DNA from 2 places in the Citrobacter sp. MNAZ 1397 genome. Region 1 is predicted to be linked to the other one. Evidence: predicted binding sites of a transcription regulator. Region 1 holds the regulator's gene; the other holds the start of a gene.
What was found. Region 1 encodes PhoB, which activates phosphate uptake and scavenging genes when phosphate is short. Its sites were predicted from a motif close to CTGTCATAAAACTGNCNNAT; they were not measured.
Positions count from the first base shown of each region.

Region 2: the regulator PhoB is predicted to act here: its motif matches at 3,435-3,454, upstream of kdgR (DNA-binding transcriptional regulator KdgR).

Region 1 is NZ_JAKIVH010000001.1:2,975,180-2,986,068, reverse strand. Features, by position in the region: gene aroL (shikimate kinase AroL) at 1-413, shown strand, start outside; gene yaiA (protein YaiA) at 464-655, shown strand; gene L2097_RS14020 (AroM family protein) at 852-1,529, shown strand; gene ppnP (pyrimidine/purine nucleoside phosphorylase) at 1,619-1,903, shown strand; gene rdgC (recombination-associated protein RdgC) at 1,958-2,869, opposite strand; gene mak (fructokinase) at 2,969-3,874, shown strand; gene L2097_RS14000 (hypothetical protein) at 3,853-4,257, shown strand; gene sbcC (exonuclease subunit SbcC) at 4,398-7,544, opposite strand; gene sbcD (exonuclease subunit SbcD) at 7,541-8,743, opposite strand; gene phoB (phosphate response regulator transcription factor PhoB) at 8,939-9,628, shown strand; gene phoR (phosphate regulon sensor histidine kinase PhoR) at 9,650-10,889, shown strand, end outside.
Region 2 is NZ_JAKIVH010000001.1:2,105,434-2,116,322, forward strand. Features, by position in the region: partial or broken gene L2097_RS09870 (DUF2627 domain-containing protein) at 1-85, opposite strand, end outside; gene L2097_RS09875 (MBL fold metallo-hydrolase) at 592-1,593, opposite strand; gene L2097_RS09880 (YebO family protein) at 1,615-1,902, opposite strand; gene mgrB (PhoP/PhoQ regulatory lipoprotein MgrB) at 1,977-2,120, opposite strand; gene L2097_RS09890 (YobH family protein) at 2,279-2,518, shown strand; gene kdgR (DNA-binding transcriptional regulator KdgR) at 2,552-3,343, opposite strand; gene L2097_RS09900 (MFS transporter) at 3,521-4,891, shown strand; gene htpX (protease HtpX) at 4,937-5,818, opposite strand; gene prc (carboxy terminal-processing peptidase) at 6,012-8,060, opposite strand; gene proQ (RNA chaperone ProQ) at 8,080-8,766, opposite strand; gene msrC (free L-methionine (R)-S-oxide reductase MsrC) at 8,864-9,361, opposite strand; gene yebS (membrane integrity lipid transport subunit YebS) at 9,495-10,778, shown strand; gene L2097_RS09930 (PqiB family protein) at 10,747-10,889, shown strand, end outside.

The sequences.
Region 1 (10,889 bases):
AGGAGCAGGCGCAGATGACCGTCGCCCAGCTCGTAAGCAAAGAAGGCTGGCATGGTTTCCGCGCGCGTGAAACCGAAGCGCTGGAGGCTGTCACCGCCCCTGCGCGTGTTGTCGCCACAGGCGGCGGCATCATTCTGAGTGAATACAATCGCAAATTTATGCGCGAACAGGGCGTGGTGATTTACCTGTCTGCGCCTGTTTCTGTGCTGGTCGAGCGTCTGGAAGCGTATCCAAAAGAGAGTCAGCGTCCGACATTGACCGGTAAACCTGTCCGCGAAGAAGTGGGTGAAATTCTGGCCGGTCGTGAAGCCCTTTACCGCGAAGCCGCACATCATGTGGTGAATGCGGCGCAAGATCTTGACCTGGTGATCGCTGAAATTCAGACAGCTCTGCGTCTGGCGCGCGCCAGCTAGCGAAACGATTGTCTATACTTAAGGCCTGACACTGTAATTGAGGTAACGTCATGCCTGGTAAACCACCTTATCCTCGTGAAGCCCGTGTTGTTGCTGTAGAAAAAGGCACAGCCGGGCAGACCGTCACCTGGTACGAATTACGTGCCGATCATCCCAAACCTGACTCATTAATCAGCGAACATCCCACTGAGCAGGAAGCACTGGATGCTAAAAAGCGCTATGAGGATCCAGATAAAAACTGACTGCTTTAAAAAAGTTCTGAAACATGAAATAAGTGGCGCCTCATCACATTTTTCCCCCTGGCAAGATGGATGAGGACCATCAATAATCAGACATTACTGGCGTATTTGGGAATTTTTAAGAACCAGACATTGTCTGTCGGTTCAGACTGCGTCAAGGCATTAACAAAAAAGCAGTGTTGCAAGGTGGATAAACAAAATGAGCGCAACGATGGCGATCCTCACCATAGGTGTGGTGCCTGTAGAAACGATATTACCGTTGCTGATCGAGCATATTTCTGAGCAGCAGATAACCCATTTCAGCCTGCTTGGTAAAATGGACCCTCAGGACGCCCTGACAGAGTACAGGGTTGATCGGGGTGAGACGCCGCTCCCCACGCGCTTGTCTGATGGCAGTATTGCTATGGTCTCGCGTCAAAAAGTGGAGCGTGATCTGCAAAGCGTTATCGAAGTGATGGATAACCAGGGCTACGACGTTATTTTGCTGATGAGTACCGCGGATATTTGTGGGCTTAATGCGCGAAACGCCATTCTGATCGAGCCACAGCGCATCATTCCACCGCTTGTAGCCTCCATTGTTGACGGTCATCAGGTTGGGGTGATCGTGCCGATTCCTGAGCTGATGCAACAGCAGCAGCGAAAATGGAGCGTGCTGGAAAAGACACCGTTATATACCCTGGCGCATCCGTACAAGGCGACTGAGTACGAACTGGTAACCGCGGGAAAAGAACTTATTGAACAAGGTGCGGACGTATTAATGCTTGATTGCCTCGGTTTTCATCAATGGCATAGAGATTTGCTCCAGAAATCATTGGATGTGCCCGTTCTACTCTCTAATGTTCTGGTGGCGCGTCTCGCCTCGGAACTGCTGGTATAAGCCGTCTTTTCCTGCAATTTCGCGTGACAGGAGCGAAGTCTGGCCTCTATAGTGTTTTTCCACACATTTTCTTTTTTAAGGGCCAGTTCATGCTTCAAAGTAACGAATACTTTTCCGGTAAAGTGAAATCGATTGGTTTTACCAGCAGTAGTACTGGCCGTGCCAGTGTGGGCGTGATGGCGGAAGGCGAATACACCTTCGGTACCGCGCAACCGGAAGAGATGACGGTTATTAGCGGTGCTCTGCACGTTCTTCTGCCTGGTGAAACGGAATGGAAGACTTACTCTGCGGGTGAAGTGTTCAATGTTGCCGGACAAAGTGAATTCCATCTGCAGGTAGCCGAGCCGACGTCTTATCTGTGCCGTTATCTGTAAAAAAACGCCCGGTTTAACCGGGCGTTCTGCTTTTAGCGTCTGCTGTTTTTCGTCTTAGCGCTGGGCTTCGCCGCCCAGTCCTTCTACCAGACTGTGGATCAGCGTCGCCAGTTCACCGGTCATCAGAATAAAATCGGCATCAAAGCGCTGGGCGACATCATCGCGGTCGATATCTTCGTTCTGATCGCGTAACTCATCCCCAAATTTCAGGCGCTTAATCGAACCATCATCACACACAACAAACTGAACGCGTTGCTGCCAGTCGAGCGCCAGTTTGGTCACCACTTTGCCTGCTTCGATATGCACGGCGATCTCATCGCTGACCAGTTCTTGTTTTTTACAGCGAATGACGCCGCCATCTTCCAGGATGGCTTTCAGCTCGGCTTCATCGAGAAGCTGGAAGCCCTGCGCCACCGTACCGGAACGTACCCATTCCGTCAGCGTCAGTTCAATAGGCGTTTCCAGCGTCAGGGGGACAACCGGCAGAGAACCCAGGCTTTTACGCAGCAGCGCCAGCGTATCTTCCGCTTTTTTCGCGCTGGCGCAGTCCACCATAATGAGACCATTAACGGTATCAATCCACATCATAGTCTGGCTAAAACGGCTGAAAGCACGCGGCAGCAACGAGTGCAGAACTTCGTCTTTCAGGGAATCTTTTTCGGTTTTTTTCAGCTTGCGGCCCTGGTCGGCCTCAAGACGGGAAATTTTGGCTTCCAGCGCCTGTTTAATCACCGGAGCAGGCAGAATTTTCTCTTCTTTGCGCGCGCAGATAATAATCTGACCGTTCGCAGTGTGGGTCAGCGCGTCACTGTGTGAACCCATCGGTGGAACCCACCCGGTTTTCGCCATATCCTGACTACCGCACGGGGTAAACGATAGTGGGGCAAGCTGTTTTTCCATCTCATCCGCCCGCAGCGCTACATCGCGGCTGAGACGGTAAACCATTAAATTTTTGAACCACAGCATGATATTTTCCACGGTCTAGTCGTTAATTGCAGCGGGCATGATAACCAATTGTCGCCGCGCTTGCATGTGAATGCGTTGTCCAACTATGAGGAGCATTATGTGCGTATTGGTATCGATTTAGGCGGAACAAAGACGGAAATCATTGCGCTCAGCGATAGCGGCGACGAGCTGTTTCGCCATCGTCAGCCGACGCCGCGTGATTACCATCAAACCCTTGATCTGCTGGCCTCGCTGGTGGCGTTGACTGAGAAAGAAACCGGGCAAACCGGCACCGTCGGTATGGGGATCCCCGGCTCTATTTCCCCTTATACGGGCGTGGTAAAAAATGCCAACTCAACCTGGCTCAACGGCAAGCCGTTCGATAAAGATTTAAGCCAACGTTTAAACCGGGAAGTTCGTCTGGCGAATGACGCTAACTGCCTGGCCGTTTCTGAGGCAGTGGATGGTGCAGCGGCTGGCGCGCAGACCGTGTTTGCGGTAATTATCGGTACGGGCTGCGGAGCGGGACTGGCGTTCAATGGTCGCTCGCATATCGGCGGCAACGGGACGGCGGGCGAGTGGGGGCATAATCCGCTACCGTGGATGGATGAGGATGAGCTGCGCTATCGTGAAGAAGTGCCATGTTACTGCGGCAAACAAGGGTGCATCGAAACCTTTATCTCCGGCACCGGCTTTGGCACCGATTATCAGCGCTTGAGTGGACATACGCTTAAAGGCAATGAAATCATTCGCCTGGTGGAAGAGCAGGATCCACTGGCCGAGCTGGCGTTAAGCCGCTACGAGCTACGTCTGGCGAAGTCGCTGGCCCATGTGGTGAACATTCTCGACCCGGATGTGATTGTACTCGGCGGCGGGATGAGCAATGTGGAACGGTTGTATAAAACCGTACCGAATCTGGTGAAAAACTGGGTTTTCGGCGGCGAGTGTGAAACCCCGATCCGCAAAGCGCTGCACGGGGATTCCAGCGGCGTACGCGGCGCGGCATGGCTGTGGCCGCAGGTGTAATCCCCGCGATATGTGACACGTTGTCGAAGGCGTTTGCGCCGCATCCGGGAACGACCCCTGGTGGCGCTGCGCTTACCGGGGCTACGATATGTGGCTCATTGTTGAAAGGTAGCCCGGATAAGGCGTTTGCGCCGCATCCGGGAACGACCCCCGGTGGCGCTGCGCTTACCGGGGCTACGATATGTGGCCCATTGTTGAAAGGTAGCCCGGATAAGGCGTTTGCGCCGCATCCGGGAACGACCCCCGGTGGTGCTGCGCTTACCGGGGCTACGATATGTGGCACGTTGTTGATCGGTAGCCCGGATAAGGCGTTTGCGCCGCATCCGGGAACGACCCCGGTGGCGCTGCGCTTACCGGGGCTACGATATGTGGCCCATTGTTGAAAGGTAGCCCGGATAAGGCGTTTGCGCCGCATCCGGGAACGACCCCGGTGGCGCTGTGCTTACCGGGGCTACGATATGTGGCACGTTGTTGATCGGTAGCCCGGATAAGGCGTTTGCGCCGCATCCGGGGTATTTACCGATTAGGTGTGCGGCACCGAAAACACGCTATCCAGCTTGCTGTAACCCAGGCCGTTAATTTTCCTGACTTTAATCTGCACCGGAATACGCTCCTTCATCGCTTCCACATGGCTGATGACGCCAATGGTTTTGCCGCTGGCATTCAGCGCATCGAGGGCATCGAGCGCGGTATCCAGTGTTTCGCTGTCCAGGGTGCCGAACCCTTCATCCAGGAAGAGTGAGTCGATACGGGTCTTATGGCTCACCAAATCCGACAGCGCCAGCGCCAGCGCCAGGCTCACCAGGAAGCTCTCACCGCCGGAAAGCGTGCGAGTATCACGTATCGCATCGGCCTGCCAGGTATCGACGACTTCCAGCTCTAGCGCCTCGCTGACTTTGCGTTTGAGCAGATAGCGCCCGTGCAGGCGGTTCAACTGATTGTTGGCCAGCCATACCAGATTATCGAGCGTTAACCCCTGGGCGAACTTACGGAATTTATCCCCTTCTTTCGAGCCAATCAGCGCATTGAGATGCCCCCAGTCGTCGCAGCGCAGCGCCGCACTTTCAATGTCCAGCATCAGCGCCTGCAGGCGCTGGCGGTTGTCCGCATCTTGTTTAAGTTGCTGACGGCATTCCCCCTGGCGGGTGGTATTTTCACGTAGCTGGCGCGCCAGCAATGCCAGCGCTTCACGGGATTTTTCAGTATCAGTATCGTCACTCAGAGGGGCGGGAAGCTGTGCGTTGTGTGCTGCGAGAGCCTGTTCAGCGCTGGCGACCAGTACCTTTGCCTGTTGCTCATCGCTATCGAGACGCTGGCGAAGCTGTTCCAGGCGCGTGCGCTCGTCGTCGCTCAACAGCGCATCGAGAAAATCCTGCTGATCGGCAAACTCACTGTTTGCCAGCGCATCGACAAACTGTTTTTCCAGCTCTGCCAGACGCTCCGTCTCATGCCTCAGTTGCTGCTGCAGCGTTTGCCACTGGCTGTGCAGTGACACGCAATCGTTATGTACCTGCCGCCAGTTGTCTAAGGCAACGGTTTTTATCTCTGCCGGGATAGCGTCTTCCGGCAGGGTATCGAGAAGCGGTGTCAGCAGCGCAATCTGCTCGTGCAATGTGCTAAATGCACTCTGTTTTTCCTGCCAAAGTTCGGCTTCTGCTGTGCGCGCTGCCAGCCATTGTGCCTCTTCACCTTCTGGCGGCAGCGTTAGCCCCAGCGGCTCCAGCATGGCAGCCAGACTTGCCCGGCGCGCCTCTGCCGCCAGCTGGTATTGCTGAACCTGCTGGCGTAACTCATTGATCTGGCTTTGTAATGTCAAGCGCTGACTCAGCTGATAAAGCTGATGTTCGTAGGCATCCTGCGCGCCCAACCAACTGGAGATGTCATGGTGCGGCCGCAGGGTGATGTTCAACGCCAGGCACAGTTCCTGCCACTCGTTTGTGAGCGTTTGCTCCTGTTCCCGAAGTGATTTCGCTTCGCGGTCATCTTTTTCAATACGCTCGCTTATCCCTTTCAGACGTTCGCCGAGCGCCACGCCATCTTCTTTTATCTGGCGTACTTCGAGATCCAGGGCATCGCGGCGGGCATGGTTCACGCCAGGGACAATGGCCTGATACTCAGCAATCGCAGGGTGCGTCGTCGAACCACAAAGCGGGCAGGCATGACCCGGTTGCAGGCGGGCACGTTCGGATTCCAGACTATGGATGCGGTCTTCCAGCTCGCAAAGGGTGCGGATATCCGTCAGCAACTGGTTTTTTTCTTTATATTGCTCACGCTTAAGCGCCAGTTCGGCCGTCAGTTTTTCCTGCTCCGCTTTGAGTTCGCTCAGGCTTTGCTGACGCTGGGCGAGATGTTTTTGTAGCGGGGCAAAACGTGCATGTAGGGCGGTTAGTCGCTGACGTAACGGGCGATTCTGCGCACAGAGCGTCATCGCTGCAGTAACCTCGTCGGTGGTCATCTCCAGCGAAACAGTCATCAGGTTACGTAATTTGTGTTCATTTTGTTGAATGCGTTCCTGCAGCGCATGCCACGGCTTTTTGTCATCTTCCTGCTGGCTTAGCATCGCCCGCCAGCCGGTTAACTCGGTCTGCCAGCGCTGGAAGCGTTTGTTGTCTTCAAGCCACTGTGAGAGCGTTTTTTGCGACGCCATCAATTCCTGATGCTGGCGTGCGGCGCTGGCGCGAATCTGTGCCCGTAACGCCAGGCTCGCCTGTAAGCGAGTATTCACTTCTTCATTCTGGCGAAGACGGCTGTCCTGTGCTTTGCGTTGCTCCTGCAACCGTTCCCAGACAGGCCGCAGTAGCAGGGCGGGTTGCACCCGTGCAAGCCGCGCCAGTTGTGGTTCGGCGTCGGTACGTGCCTGCTGTGCCCGCTGCCAGGTTTTTTGTGCCTGGTCGCAGGTGGTTTGCAGTTCACCGCTGCGAATCAGCCAGTTCAGTTGCTCCTGCACCCTGCGCTGCCCGTCTGACAGGCGCTGTTCTTCGTCAGTGAGCGCCTGCACACTTGCATTCAGGGATTCCCGCTGCGCATCGGTAAGTAGCACGACGCCTTCGGCCTGCGCCTGCAGTTTCTCCAGCTCGACTTTGGCAACTTTATGTTTTTCAAACACATCGGCGGAAATCTGCCCATAGATTTCGGTGCCGGTCAGCTCTTCGAGCAGTTCTGCGCGTTCTTTCGGTTTGGCATTGAGGAACGCAGCGAATTGCCCCTGGGAGAGCAACATGGAACGGGTGAAACGGCCATAATCGAGCCCGGTTAAGGCAGCGGTGAGTTCCAGTTTATCTTTCACTTTGTCGGCGAGGATCTTGCCGTCCGCACAGCGGGCCAGCTCGACACGAGGGACCTGTAAATTGCCGTCCGGCTGATTACGCGCACGGCTCTGGCTCCAGAATGCGCGATAAGCGACCTCTTTAACTTCAAATTCGACTTCTGCCAGGCAATCGGCGGTGTCGCGGGTCATCAGATCATTCTGCGACTGCGAAACGGTATTCAGGCGTGGTGTCTCGTGGTAGAGCGCCAGACAGATGGCATCCAGCAGGGTCGTTTTGCCGGCGCCGGTGGGACCGGTGATGGCGAACAGGCCGTTACTGGCAAAAGGTTCAGCGGTGAAATCAATCTTCCACTCGCCTTTTAATGAGTTAAGGTTTTTCAGGCGTAGGCTGAGGATTTTCATGCGTCATGCTCCTGATTGAGCGAGTGGAGCGTTTCGGAAAAGAGCGACTGCAGGCGGGCAGTCTGGACGTCATCAAGCTCCTCCTGTGCCAGGCGACGCGCGAAAACCTCTTCCACTTTTAACTCGCTCAGGGTTTCGCGACGCTCCCCCGCGAGGATGCGCTCCCGCTGTTCGCGACTGCGGCGAACCAATAACACCTCGACCGGCAGATCGGCGGTGAGTGCCTGAATTTTTCGCTGCATGTCACTCAGATAATCCTCGGTCGCGATCTCAATATCCAGCCAGACGGGGGCATCCGTTGGACCGCCTCGCCACTGCTCAAGCTGCTGACGAATCGACGCAAGATCGCCCTTTATAACCGCCAGTTGCTGCGTAACAGGGACTTCCAGCGCTGTCACATCCGCCAGTTTCCCTGCTGAAAATGTCACCAGATTGACATATTTGCTGTTACCGGTTTCGTCGAAGCTCAGTGCGATCGGTGAGCCGCAGTAGCGGATATGCTCTTGTCCGCCAGGCTTTTGCGGACGGTGAATATGCCCAAGCGCGATGTAATCCGCAGGCGGAAAGTTTTGCGCAGGGAAGGCATCAAGCGTACCGATATAGATGTCACGTACGGCATCACTCTTACTGGCGCCGACGGTGGTCAGATGCCCGCTGGCGATGATTGGCAGCACGCTGTCACCGCGTAATTCGCAGGCGGCCTTATACTGTTGCTGATAGTAATGGGTGATGGCTTCGAGCAAATGTTGCTGTTTTTCTTGCCCGGAGCGTCCCGCCTGGCTGGTCACGATGTCGCGCGGACGTAAAAAAGGCACCGGGCAGAAAATCGCGCCGGGCGAGCCATCACGCAACGGTAAATAAAAAGGCGCGTGGCCTGCGCTGGCGACAACGGTGGTCTTTAGCCAGGCGAGGATATCTTTCGATTCATTCAGCGTGGCGACGGAATCATGGTTCCCCGCCAGCACCACCAGATGACACCCCGTTTGCTGTAATTTCACTACAAAGCGGTTATACAGCTCGCGCGCATAGCTGGGCGGGGAGCCGGTATCAAAGATGTCGCCAGCAACAATAATGGCATCGACCTGGTGTTCTTCTGCGGTTTCCAGTAGCCAGGTGAGAAAGGCGTCGTGTTCAGCGGCGCGGCTTTTACTGTAGAAGTTCTGACCCAGGTGCCAGTCCGAAGTATGGAGAATGCGCATAGCGGTTCCGTGGCAAAAAAGCGTAAACGCGATTATAACATTCAGGGGCACACGAGCCGCCAGTGAAACAATTCCCCACTGTCATAAAACAAAGGCTTGAGTCACCTGTTGGTCATTTGTTTCATAAATCTGTCACAAAAGTGACGCATAATGGCGCCGCACTTAGCTGATGACTCAAATTAAACAGGGCAAATTATGGCAAGACGCATTCTGGTCGTAGAAGACGAAGCGCCAATCCGTGAGATGGTGTGCTTCGTGCTCGAACAAAACGGCTTTCAACCTGTCGAAGCGGAAGATTATGACAGCGCGGTGAACCAACTTAATGAACCCTGGCCTGACCTGATTTTGCTCGACTGGATGCTGCCAGGTGGCTCAGGTATTCAGTTCATTAAACATCTCAAGCGTGAAGCGATGACCCGGGATATCCCGGTGATGATGTTGACCGCTCGTGGCGAAGAAGAAGATCGCGTGCGCGGGCTTGAGACAGGCGCGGACGATTATATTACGAAGCCGTTTTCGCCCAAGGAGCTGGTGGCACGCATTAAAGCCGTCATGCGCCGTATCTCCCCGATGGCGGTAGAAGAAGTCATTGAAATGCAGGGCCTGAGCCTTGACCCAAGCTCTCACCGTGTGATGACCGGGGAAAATCCTCTGGACATGGGGCCGACTGAGTTTAAGCTATTGCATTTCTTTATGACCCATCCTGAGCGTGTGTACAGCCGCGAACAGCTGCTGAATCATGTCTGGGGAACGAATGTGTATGTTGAAGACCGCACGGTGGATGTTCATATTCGCCGTCTGCGTAAAGCGCTGGAACACAGCGGCCACGATCGTATGGTTCAAACCGTTCGCGGCACGGGTTATCGTTTCTCGACCCGTTTCTAAAATCTGAAAGGAGTGTGACGCGTGCTGGAACGGCTGTCATGGAAAAGGCTGGTACTCGAACTCATCCTTTGTTGTCTACCTGCTGCGCTGCTCGGCGCTTTTTTTGGTTATCTGCCCTGGTTTTTACTGGCGGCAGTCACCGGGTTACTGGCCTGGCATTTCTGGAATTTAATGCGTCTTTCCTGGTGGTTGTGGGTCGATAAAAGTATGACTCCACCCCCGGGGACGGGAAGCTGGGAACCGCTACTTTATGGTCTGCATCAGATGCAGATGCGTAACAAAAAACGTCGTCGCGAGCTGGGCAATCTGATCAAACGTTTTCGTAGCGGCGCGGAGTCGTTACCTGATGCGTTAGTGATGACCACCGAAGAGGGCGCTATTTTCTGGTGTAATGGCCTGGCGCAGCAATTATTGAATCTACGCTGGCCGGACGATAACGGACAAAACATTCTCAACCTGCTGCGTTATCCGGAATTTACCCGCTACCTTAAAACGAAAGATTTCGCCCGCCCGCTTAATCTGGTGCTTAACAGTGGTCGCCACCTGGAGATCCGCGTAATGCCCTACAGCGAGCAGCAGTTATTGATGGTGGCGCGTGATGTGACGCAAATGCATCAGCTTGAAGGGGCGCGGCGTAACTTTTTTGCTAACGTCAGCCACGAGCTACGCACACCGCTGACGGTATTGCAGGGCTACCTGGAAATGATGCAGGAGCAGACGCTGGAAGGGCCACCGCGTGATAAGGCGCTGCACACCATGCGTGAGCAGACATCGCGAATGGAAGGCCTGGTCAAACAGTTACTGACACTCTCCAAAATAGAAGCGGCGCCGACCTTACCGCCGAATGAGATTATTGATGTGCCGATGATGTTGCGTGTCGTCGAGCGCGAGGCGCAGACGTTAAGCCAAAAGAAGCATGAGCTTGAATTCATCGTCGACAATGGCTTGAAAGTGCTGGGTAATGAGGATCAGCTACGCAGCGCGATTTCGAATCTGGTCTATAACGCCGTCAACCATACGCCAGCGGGTACACACATTACCGTGCGCTGGCAGCGTGCGGCCTCTGGCGCGCAGTTTATCGTTGACGATAATGGGCCGGGCATTGGACCTGAACATATTCCTCGCCTGACAGAGCGCTTTTACCGGGTTGATAAAGCGCGTTCGCGGCAAACCGGCGGCAGTGGTCTGGGGTTGGCTATCGTAAAACACGCGCTTAACCATCACGAAAGTAAGCTTGAGATCGACAGTACGCCGGGCAAAG
Region 2 (10,889 bases), 870 kb from region 1:
AGGCACTAATATAAGGTTCGGCAGAGAAGCGGTATTCAACGATAACGTGTTTACTCAGGACTTCTTTACTGAAAATGCCACACATAAACAGAACTGTACCTCGTTTGACCCAAAACGTGTTATCACACACAACGTAAATTATGGCAAGCCATTTTTAAAAAGGCCTGGATCCGTCGCACAAATTCTAAAGTTATCAATACAACCAATGCAGATTTATGCATAGAAGGTAACCTCATTACGACAGGCAACCAGCCTTCTGGCCCACGTTGATAACCCATCTTTTTTACCATAGCTCAATGAGTTCCATTCGTCCACGTGGGGGGATAAAAATATTACGGCATAGCTTATATCACTTACTGCATTAACGCATAGGTATGCCATTTTTCGCACATCAGGAACGCCTGAAATGCGCCCCTCTCGCAACTAATCAAATGCGGTGGTTTACCATCGAATATTTGTTGTGCAATTAAGCAGAAGTGTGCACCAAAATAATGAAAGTCTGATGACAGTGCCTCATAAAAAGGCAATAAAAACGTTTCGATAAAAATAAAAAATATTTAACTTGTTCTAAATAATAAATTAGTAGCAGTGCTATTCGCCTGTATTTTGCAAAGATAAATACTGACCAATTTTCAGCGTCATGAAGTTAGTAACGTCATCTGCCGTTTCGCTTAATGCGTTATCTAACTCGCGCAGCGGCTCATCCAGTGATTCATCCGCCAGTTCAAAAACACCCCAGTGAACAGGAAACGACAAAGGTTTACCCAACTGCTGCCATAACGTTACCGCCTGTTGTGGATCCATATGGTTGTAGGCCATGAACCAACGAGGAGCGTATGCACCAATCGGGAGCGCTGCCAGGCTTAACGGCCCCAAACGCTGTGGGATCGCCAGCAGGTCTTCGCTGTAACCGGTATCGCCAGGAAACCAGAACCGTTGCGCGCTATTTTCGATGACCCAACCACACCACAAGACGGAATTGCGATCCCATGGGGTACGCATACTCCAGTGTTGCGCGGGCACCGCCGTATACACAAGTCCCTGGAATACCACGCTTTGCCACCAGTCGAGTTCTATCACATTACGTGCGCCCAAACGACGGCACCAGCTTCCCAGACCGAGCGGCACAAAAATCGTCACGTGTGGAAAACGCTGTATGAGCGCGCGCATTGTCCTGACGTCAAGATGATCGTAGTGATTGTGCGAGATAACGATAGTATCAAGCGAAGGAAGTTCGGAAATGGCCAGCGCAGGCGGTGTTCGTCGCTGTGGGCCGACAAAACGTAGAGGCGATGCCCGGTCAGAGAAAACCGGGTCGGTCAAAATATACTGTCCCATCAGGCGTAGCAGGATTGATGAGTGACCTAACCACCAGACTCTGTCATCGTCACCGTTAATTTCTGCATGCTGCCACCATTGGGCAATAAAGCTGGCATATCCCTCTGCAGGCGGACGCGGCAACCCTGCGGCTTTGCGCTCCTGCCGCCAACGCTTTACGTCGCCAGACGCATGACCGCGTGGCGTTAGATTAGTAAATCCGTCGGGACGATGGTGAGGGAACGCGGCATTAAACCAGGGATTTTTACGCGCCATGCTGCCCTCACCTTGGTGAATTTAACGCTCTGCTACCAGACGGATAAATTCATCGCCTTTGCCTTCTTCTTCAGCGACCGGCGTCGGGGCAACCTCTTTTTCCGGTTCGTTAGATTCGCACAAACGACGCAACAATGCGGTCTGACGTTTTTGTTGATCTAACAATGCTTCGAGCAATTCGATCTGCTCATTAGTCCGCGAACTTGCGCGATTGATAAAGAACCACAGCACCAACCCGACCAGCAACACCACCACCGACACAACAAAAGACGCGATGTTAAGCGCGCCTGAACTCATTAATTCGTTCATTTTACCACCTCAACCAAAGAGGTACATTTTACCACTGGCAAGACGGAAGGACATCATTAACGACAAAAAAGCCCCTACCAGGGGATATATTTATTGATGACGCAAATGCCGCTGAAAAATTGAACATCCTGGTCGCACATTACATTTAGCATTTGAGTCCAGAGTAACAGGCAGACCACCAGTACGGCGATCAGTATTAGCCATCTAAACTTTTTCACTCCACTCTCCGATACTCCACTCTATGTTGCCAGGTTAACATTAGTTCCTTAAACCGCGACTAACTGTATCTCTAATCGGCGTTTTTAGGAATGCTCGGGTGTGCGGTCTCTCGCCGAAGCGGTAGCCTGAAAACAGTATCCAAACGCAAGGAATGAAGATGCGCACTCTTATTCGGGCAATTATTGTCGTAGCGCTGGTCTGGGTTGGTGTTTTGCTCAGCGGATATGGCGTGCTGATTGGCAGCCATGAAAATGCCGCCGGTCTGGGATTACAATGTAAATACCTGACAGCCCGGGGCGTCAGCACAGCACAATATGTTCACTCAAGCAGCGGTATTATCGGACTCACGCAATGTCCGGTACTGCGCAAAAGCGAAACGGTTGTCGATAACGGATAAACAAACGCCGCCATCAAGGCGGCGTTTTCACACTCAGAACGGGTAGTCGTTATAACCCATCTGTTCAGAAATCTTACGCGCAGCATGGTGGAGCATACTGACATACTCATGCAGGCGTTCCTCGGAGAAACGCAGCGTCGGGAAGGAGATACTCAGCCCGGCAATAACTACGCCGAAACGGTCAAACACGGGCACACCGATGCAACGTAACCCTTCTTCCTGTTCTTCATTATCTTCGCCATAGCCCTGCTGGCGAACAGTATCGAGCATCGGCAATAAATCCTCGGTACTGGTAATGGTGCGCTCGGTACTGCGTTTGTACTCTACCCCCTCAAGGATCTGCACCACTTCTTCTTTGTCACGCCACGCCAGCAATACTTTGCCAATCGCGGTGCTATACAGCGGGTTGCGACGACCAATGCGCGAATACATGCGCAGGTTGTACATAGAGTCGATTTTGTGGATATAGACAATGCTGTCTTCATCCAGCGCGCCCAGATGGATAGTCTCTTTGGTCAGTCGAGACAGTTCACGCATCTGAATATCGGCACTGCGGATCAGATCGACGTTTTGCAGCGCACGCGCACCGAGCTCGAACAGTTTAAGAGTCAGAGAGTACTTCTCTGATTCCCCTTCCTGCGCAACATAACCCAGTGATTTCATCGTCTGCAAAAAGCGATATACGGTGCTTTTAGACATCATGACGCGCTGCGAAAGTTCGGTGATCCCGATCTCACGTTCTTCGCCAAGCGCCTGCAGAATGCCAAATACCTTCAGTACAGAAGACACAGAGTCTGGCTGTTTGTCCAAATCTGCAATAGCCATTAGTCACCTCATCGCCCGTGTTTTATAAAAATCAGAATAGTTTTTTATTATAAATTTCTCGCCTGTGCGTCGCAATCCGAGTTTCGCAACTTCGTTACAAATCTGCGATATAAAACCGAAATACGGATGATAGAATCATTATACAAATCATTGAACAAGCAAAACCCAGCTTTTCTCATGAATAAATCCACGCCAGACGGCTTACCGGTTCCACAGCGCTACGGCGCAATATTAACGATTGTTATTGGCATTACCATGGCCGTACTAGACGGCGCCATCGCTAACGTCGCACTACCAACGATTGCCCGGGATCTGCACGCCTCAGCGGCCAGTTCAATTTGGGTCGTCAATGCTTACCAGATAGCGATTGTCATTTCGTTGCTGACGCTATCCTTCCTCGGCGATATGTTCGGCTACCGTCGCGTCTACCAGTGCGGGCTGGTGCTCTTTACGCTGACGTCCCTGTTTTGCGCGCTGTCAGATTCGTTACTCACGCTGACGCTTGCTCGTGTCGCGCAAGGTTTCGGTGGCGCGGCGCTGATGAGTGTGAATACCGCATTAATTCGCCTGATTTACCCACAGCGCCAGTTGGGGCGTGGAATGGGGATCAACTCTTTCGTGGTTGCCGTCTCCTCGGCAGCAGGCCCGACGATTGCCGCCGCCATTCTCTCTATCGCCTCCTGGCAGTGGCTGTTTTTGATTAATGTGCCGCTGGGAATACTCTCGCTGGTACTGGCGCTGCGTTATTTGCCCGCCAATGGCTCACGCAGCGCGATGCCGAAATTTGATCTCCCCAGCGCGGTGATGAACGCATTAACGTTTGGTTTACTGATAACCGCGATGAGCGGATTTGCCCAGGGGCAATCCACCCCCCTGGTGCTCGCTGAAATTGCTGCCATGCTGGTGATCGGTATTTTCTTTGTACGTCGGCAACTGCATTTGCCGGTGCCGCTGTTACCCATAGACCTGTTGCGTATCCCACTGTTCTCATTATCGATTTGTACGTCAATCTGCTCTTTTTGCGCACAAATGCTGGCTCTCGTTTCCCTGCCCTTCTTTATGCAATCGATACTTGGGCGCAGCGAAGTGGAAACGGGTCTGCTGTTAACGCCGTGGCCGTTAGCCACCATGGTGATGGCGCCGCTGGCAGGTTATCTGATTGAACGTGTCCATGCCGGGCTATTAGGTGCGCTGGGGTTGGCTATGATGGCATGCGGCTTATTTGCGCTGGCGATGCTGCCAGCAGCGCCTGCCGATGTGGATATTATCTGGCGAATGGCCCTTTGCGGGGCAGGATTTGGCCTGTTCCAGTCACCCAACAACCATACCATCATCAGCTCCGCACCGCGTCAGCGTAGCGGTGGAGCCAGTGGCATGCTGGGTACCGCCCGTCTGTTAGGGCAGAGTTTCGGCGCGGCACTGGTGGCGTTACTCTTGAACCTGTTTGATAAAAACGGGACACATACATCACTCCTGCTCGCAGGCATACTGGCAACCGTCGCAGCTATCATCAGCGGTTTGCGGATCACACAGCCGCGCACTGCATAAAAAAAGCGCGTCATATGACGCGCTTTTTCATTTCAGGCTCACGCCTTATTTGAGATAAGCCCCGCTACGCAGCGCTTCGATACGTTTGTCGAGCGGCGGGTGAGTCATAAACAGTTCGCTTAACGATTTAGACTTACCGTTGATGCAAAATGCCATCATGCTACTGGCTTCCTGCGGCTCATAGCTGGTTTTCAGGCGCTGGAGCGCGGCAATCATTTTTTCACGACCAACGAGTTTTGCAGAACCCGCATCAGCATAGAATTCACGATGACGTGAGAACCACATGGTGATAATGCTGGCCAGAATACCAAACACCAGTTCCAGTACGGTGGCCACGGCCAAGTAGATTAGCGGGTTACCGTTGCTCTCTTCGCCGTCATCGCGGTTGCCGCTGAGAAAGCCTGATGCAATCTGTGCGAGAATGCGCGAGATGAAGATAACGAAGGTGTTCACCACCCCCTGAATCAGGGTCATCGTGACCATATCGCCATTTGCGATGTGACTAATTTCGTGGGCAATCACCGCTTCGGCTTCATCACGGCTCATATTCTGCAGAAGCCCGGTACTGACCGCGACCAGCGATGCATCACGGCGGGCGCCTGTCGCGAATGCGTTGATATCCGGTGCATGGTAGATTGCCACCTGCGGCATAGCGATACCGGCCTGACGAGACTGATTCGCAACTGTATTCATCAACCAGCGTTCCATGTCGTTACGTGGTTGTTCAATAACCTCACCGCCTACGGATTTCAGTGCCATCCATTTAGACATCAGCAGTGAAACAAAAGAGCCGCCAAAACCAAACAGCAGCGCCATAATCAACAATCCCTGCACGCTGCTCGACTGAATGCCCGTCAGGCTAAGCACCAGGCCGAACACCAGCATGACGGCAAGGTTAGTCAACAGGAAGAGCGCGATACGCATCATAATTTTCTTTTAACCTCTAATTAACAAAACGCACTATGCGATTACCCACATCGTATGGTTAATCCGGCTATTTTCAAGCACCAGAACGCCGTAAGTCACCAGAAAGACACAACTTTACATTTTGTAGCATAATGCTTACGCCATCTGGAGCTTGTTAAAAAAACAGGCACAATTTCTTGTGCCTGTTGGAAGGTTATTTTGCGGGAGCGGGGTCAGCCGCCGGGGTATCTTTTTCAAGATGGGCAAGGTCCAAAGCAATATGGGCGGTCTCATCAAGATAAGGATCCGGCTCCTGGTAATCTTTCGGCAGATCTTCCAGTTTTTTCAGCTGCGGTTTGCCTTCACGTTTGAAGCGATCGTTGAGGCGACTGAGACGAATAGCGTCGTCTTCGGCGTTCTCTTTTTCACGCTGCGCATAGTTTAGCGACACGATATTCTTTTTCTCTTTCAGGGCATTGAAGCGAGCAATGTCCTTCATGATGTACTGGAATTCCGGGTCCTTCGCAATGCGCTCATCATGTTCCTGCAGCAGCTGCGGGCCAAACGGTTTCATGTCGCCATACTTCGTAAAGTTGGCCGCATTGATGCTATCCCACGGCAGTGCATTATCTTCAAACTTCTCGCCGGTTTCCGTCTCTTGCGTCCCCGTCGGCATAATGATATCCGGCGTGACGCCCTTACGCTGTGTACTGCCGCCATTAACGCGATAGAACTTCTGAATGGTGTACTGTACGGAACCCAACGCTGGCCATTCCGGGCGCAACATCTGATCGTAAATACGGTTCAGCGAGCGATACTGTTGAACAGTGCCTTTACCGAAGGTGGGCTCACCGACGATCAGTGCACGTCCATAATCCTGCATCGCAGCAGCAAATATTTCGGATGCCGAGGCACTGAAGCGGTCGACCAGCACCACCAGCGGGCCTTTGTAATAGACCACGCCATCGGTATCGCTGTCTTCACGGACTTTGCCATTATTGTCGCGAACCTGAACCACAGGACCTGACGGAATAAACAGACCGGAAAGGGAAACGGCTTCCGTTAATGCGCCGCCACCGTTGGTGCGCAGATCAATCACGACGCTGCTAACGTTCTGTTTTTCGAGTTTCTGCAACTGAACCTTGACGTCATCGGTCAGACCCACATAGAAACCAGGAATATCCAGTACGCCAACTTTTTCTTTGCCGACCGTTTTCACCGACATTTTCACCGCACGGTCTTCCAGACGAATACGCTCACGGGTCAGCGTCACAATCCGCGTCTTCGTTCCTTTACCCGCAGGCAGAATTTCGAGGCGAACTTTGCTGCCTTTTGGACCTTTGATCAACGCAACAACATCATCAAGACGCCAGCCAATGACATCAACCATATTCTGGCCCGTCTGCCCGACACCTACGATACGATCGCCCACGCTGATGGCTTTGCTCTTCGCTGCCGGACCGCCCGCCACCATCGAATTGATAACGGTATAGTCGTCATCCATCTGCAAAACGGCGCCGATACCTTCCAGAGAAAGGCTCATCTCGGTGTTGAACTGCTCAGTGTTGCGCGGCGACAGATAGTTAGTATGCGGATCAATTTCACGGGCAAACGACGTCATCGCCAGTGAGAACACATCTTCACTATTCGTTTGCACCAGCCGACGAATGGCAAATTTATAACGACGCGTCAGGGTGTCGCGGATCTCTTTCTCATCTTTACCGGTGAGCTTGAGACTCAACTCGTCATATTTGACTTTGCCATCCCAAAGGGCGTTAAGCTCGGATTCATCCTTTGGCCACGGCGCTTTACTGCGGTCAAGGTTGAAGGTGTCGTTGCCAGAAAAATCCATCGGCCGCTCCAGCACTTTCAGTGCGTACTGGTAACGTTCGAAACGGCGTTTTTGCGCAAGATTGTAGAGATCGTAGAAAACATCCAGTTTACCGGTGCGGAGTTCATCACCTAACTGCGTTTTTTTCTGCGCAAATTGTGCAACGTCGCTGGCCAGAAGCACATTATGGCTGTAGTCCAGCAAATTGAGGTAACGATCAAAGATCTTTGCCGAAAAGGCCTGATCCAAATCGAATTGACGGTAGTGAGAACGGGTAAACCGCGAAGTCACTCGCTCACTGACCGTCGCGTGCTGAGGCTCTTCCTTTAATACCGGAATTTGATCGGCACGGGTAATATCTTCCACCGCGAAAACCTGGCCTGTTATTAATAACAGACCAGCCAACGCTGTGCGCTTAAACAAAGTGTTCATGCCAGGCCAGGCCTCCGTTTCAGAACATCAAATGTTCTGCGCGTACAATCATCGACATACCCGAAGTAAGCTGTACGCGAACGCCGTCTTTGGTGATTTCCAGTACGGTGGCGTCCATCGCATTATTACCCGCTTTAACCTTAAGGTTTTGACCTACAGTCAGTGCAGATAAATCTGAAACTGGCGTATGACGTTCTTCTCGCGGCGCGCGCTGGGGTTTCGCAGCAGGTTTGTCAGTACGAGGTTTGCGCTCGCCATTTTCCTTACGACGCGGTGCTGGACGGGGTTTACGCTCACGACGCGGAGCCTCTTCCGTCTCACCGGCAGCAATAGCTGCTTCTCGTTTTTTCGCTTGTTGTTCAGCGCGTTGCGCCTGAACGCGAGCTTTGGCTTCTTCAAGCTGTTTACGCGCGTGCTCAACGTGCTGCTCATCCAGAACGCCGCACGGGTTACCGTCGAGATCGACACGGGTCGCACCAGCTTTGATACCATAAAGGTAACGCCAGCTTGAAGTGTAAAGACGTAAAGCGGAACGAAGCTGAGTTTTGCTGAGATTCATCTCGCCCTCAACTCGTGCAACTAAATCCTGAAAAATACCGATTTTCAGGGGACGCGCTTCGCCTTCTGCACTGAAACAGTGAGGAAAACGTTCGGACAGAAAGGCGATAACTTCTTTACTGCTATTCAACTTAGGTTGATTTTCCATGAAATTTCCTGATTACAACGGACGTTGCCAACAAGCCGCAGGCATGAACAGGCGTCATTATAATGACGCTATCCGTAAATGCTACGTTATCCGTTGATTATCCTGCGACGCCCGCAAAGAATTTTTTATAATCGGTCTGTATCAGCGTGTTTTCCAGGTGCGATACCAGCTCACGCAACCCCTCTTCATCCTCAGCAGCAAAACGCGCGAACGCAATGCTGTCGATATCAAGGACACCAATAATCTGATTATTCAGTGTAATAGGCAGTACGATTTCAGCATTACTGGCGGCATCGCAGGCAATATGCCCGGAGAACTGATGCACATCGTCCACGCGTTGCACGCTGTTTTGTGCCACCGCAGTACCGCAAACGCCGCGTCCGACCGGAATACGTACGCAGGCAATTTTGCCCTGGAAGGGTCCCAGTACCAGCGTATCTCCTTCAAGGAGATAGAAACCGGCCCAGTTCACATCGCTCAGTCGCTCAAAAAGCAACGCACTGGTGTTAGCGAGTGTCGCTAAAAAACTGGTTTCACCTGCCATTAACGCCTGAAAATCACGGTTCAAATCCGCGTAAAATTCTATTTTGTTCATTATCCAATCACTTTATGTCTTACTTCGGTAATGCAGTCTAGCCTATTAAAATAAGCATTAAATGCGTTGATGCTCAAGAAGTTCCCATCATGAGTTAAGATAGATTTATTCCTGATTTATTCATATGCATGCAATGGCCCTGAAAAACCGACAGATAACGCCTGCTAAAAAAATGGCCGTCCACACCATTGGCGACGCCTTGCCCCGCGCACATTATCAGCGATGTCCGCAATGCGATACGCTTTTTGCCCTTCCGGTGATGAAATCGCACCAAAGTGCATTCTGTCCCTGTTGTGATGCGAAAATTCGCGACGGTAGAGATTGGTCATTAACCCGTCTGGCGGCGATGGCCGTGACGATGTTACTGCTCATGCCATTCGCATGGAGCGAGCCGCTGCTCCACCTCTACCTGCTGGGCGTACGCATTGACGCAAACCTGTTCCAGGGGATCTGGCAGATGACCGCGCAGGGCGATCCGCTTACAGCCGCCATGGTGTTATTTTGTACGGTGGGAGCCCCGTTGATTTTGGTCGCCGCAATTGCCTACTTATGGTTCGGTAACATACTGGGGATGAATCTTCGCCCGGTTCTGCTGATGCTGGAAAAACTAAAAGAGTGGGTAATGCTGGATATTTACCTGGTGGGCATTGGCGTTGCCTCGATCAAAGTGCAGGATTATGCTTTTCTGCAGCCCGGTATTGGCCTTATCGCTTTTGTTGCCCTGGTGATTTTAAGTATTCTGACGCTGATTCACTTGAACGTAGAGCAGCTCTGGGAGCGTTTCTACCCTCAGCGACCAGCAAAACGCCCAGATGAGAAGTTGCGTATCTGTCTCGGATGTCACTTCACCGGCTTCCCGGATCCGCGAGGTCGCTGCCCGCGATGCCATATCCCCCTGCGCTATCGCCGCCGTCAGAGCGTACAAAAATGTTGGGCTGCGCTTATCGCATCGATGATATTTCTGTTTCCGGCTAATCTGCTCCCCATCTCGGTGGTTTACGTCAATGGCGCGCGACAGGAAGATACTATTTTGTCCGGCATTATGTCCCTGGCAAACAGCAATATCGCCGTGGCAGGCGTCGTGTTTATTGCCAGTATTCTGGTGCCATTTACCAAAGTTATTGTGCTGTTTACACTGCTGCTTAGCATCCACTTCAAATTTGAACAGGGGTTACGTACACGCATCCTGCTTCTGCGCTTTGTGACCTGGATTGGGCGTTGGTCCATGCTCGATCTGTTTGTCATCTCACTGACAATGTCACTAATTAACCGCGACCAGTTACTTGCTTTTACTATGGGACCGGCTGCGTTTTATTTCGGCGCAGCCGTAATATTGACTATTCTTGCTGTGGAATGGCTGGACAGCCGCTTACTTTGGGATGCACATGAGTCAGGAAACCCCCGCTTCGCCGACTGAAGCGCGTATAAAAACAAAACGCCGCATTTCACCTTTCTGGCTGCTGCCGGTCATTGCGTTGCTGATTGCAGGCTGGCTGGTCTGGGGAAGCTATAAAGATCGCGGTAACAC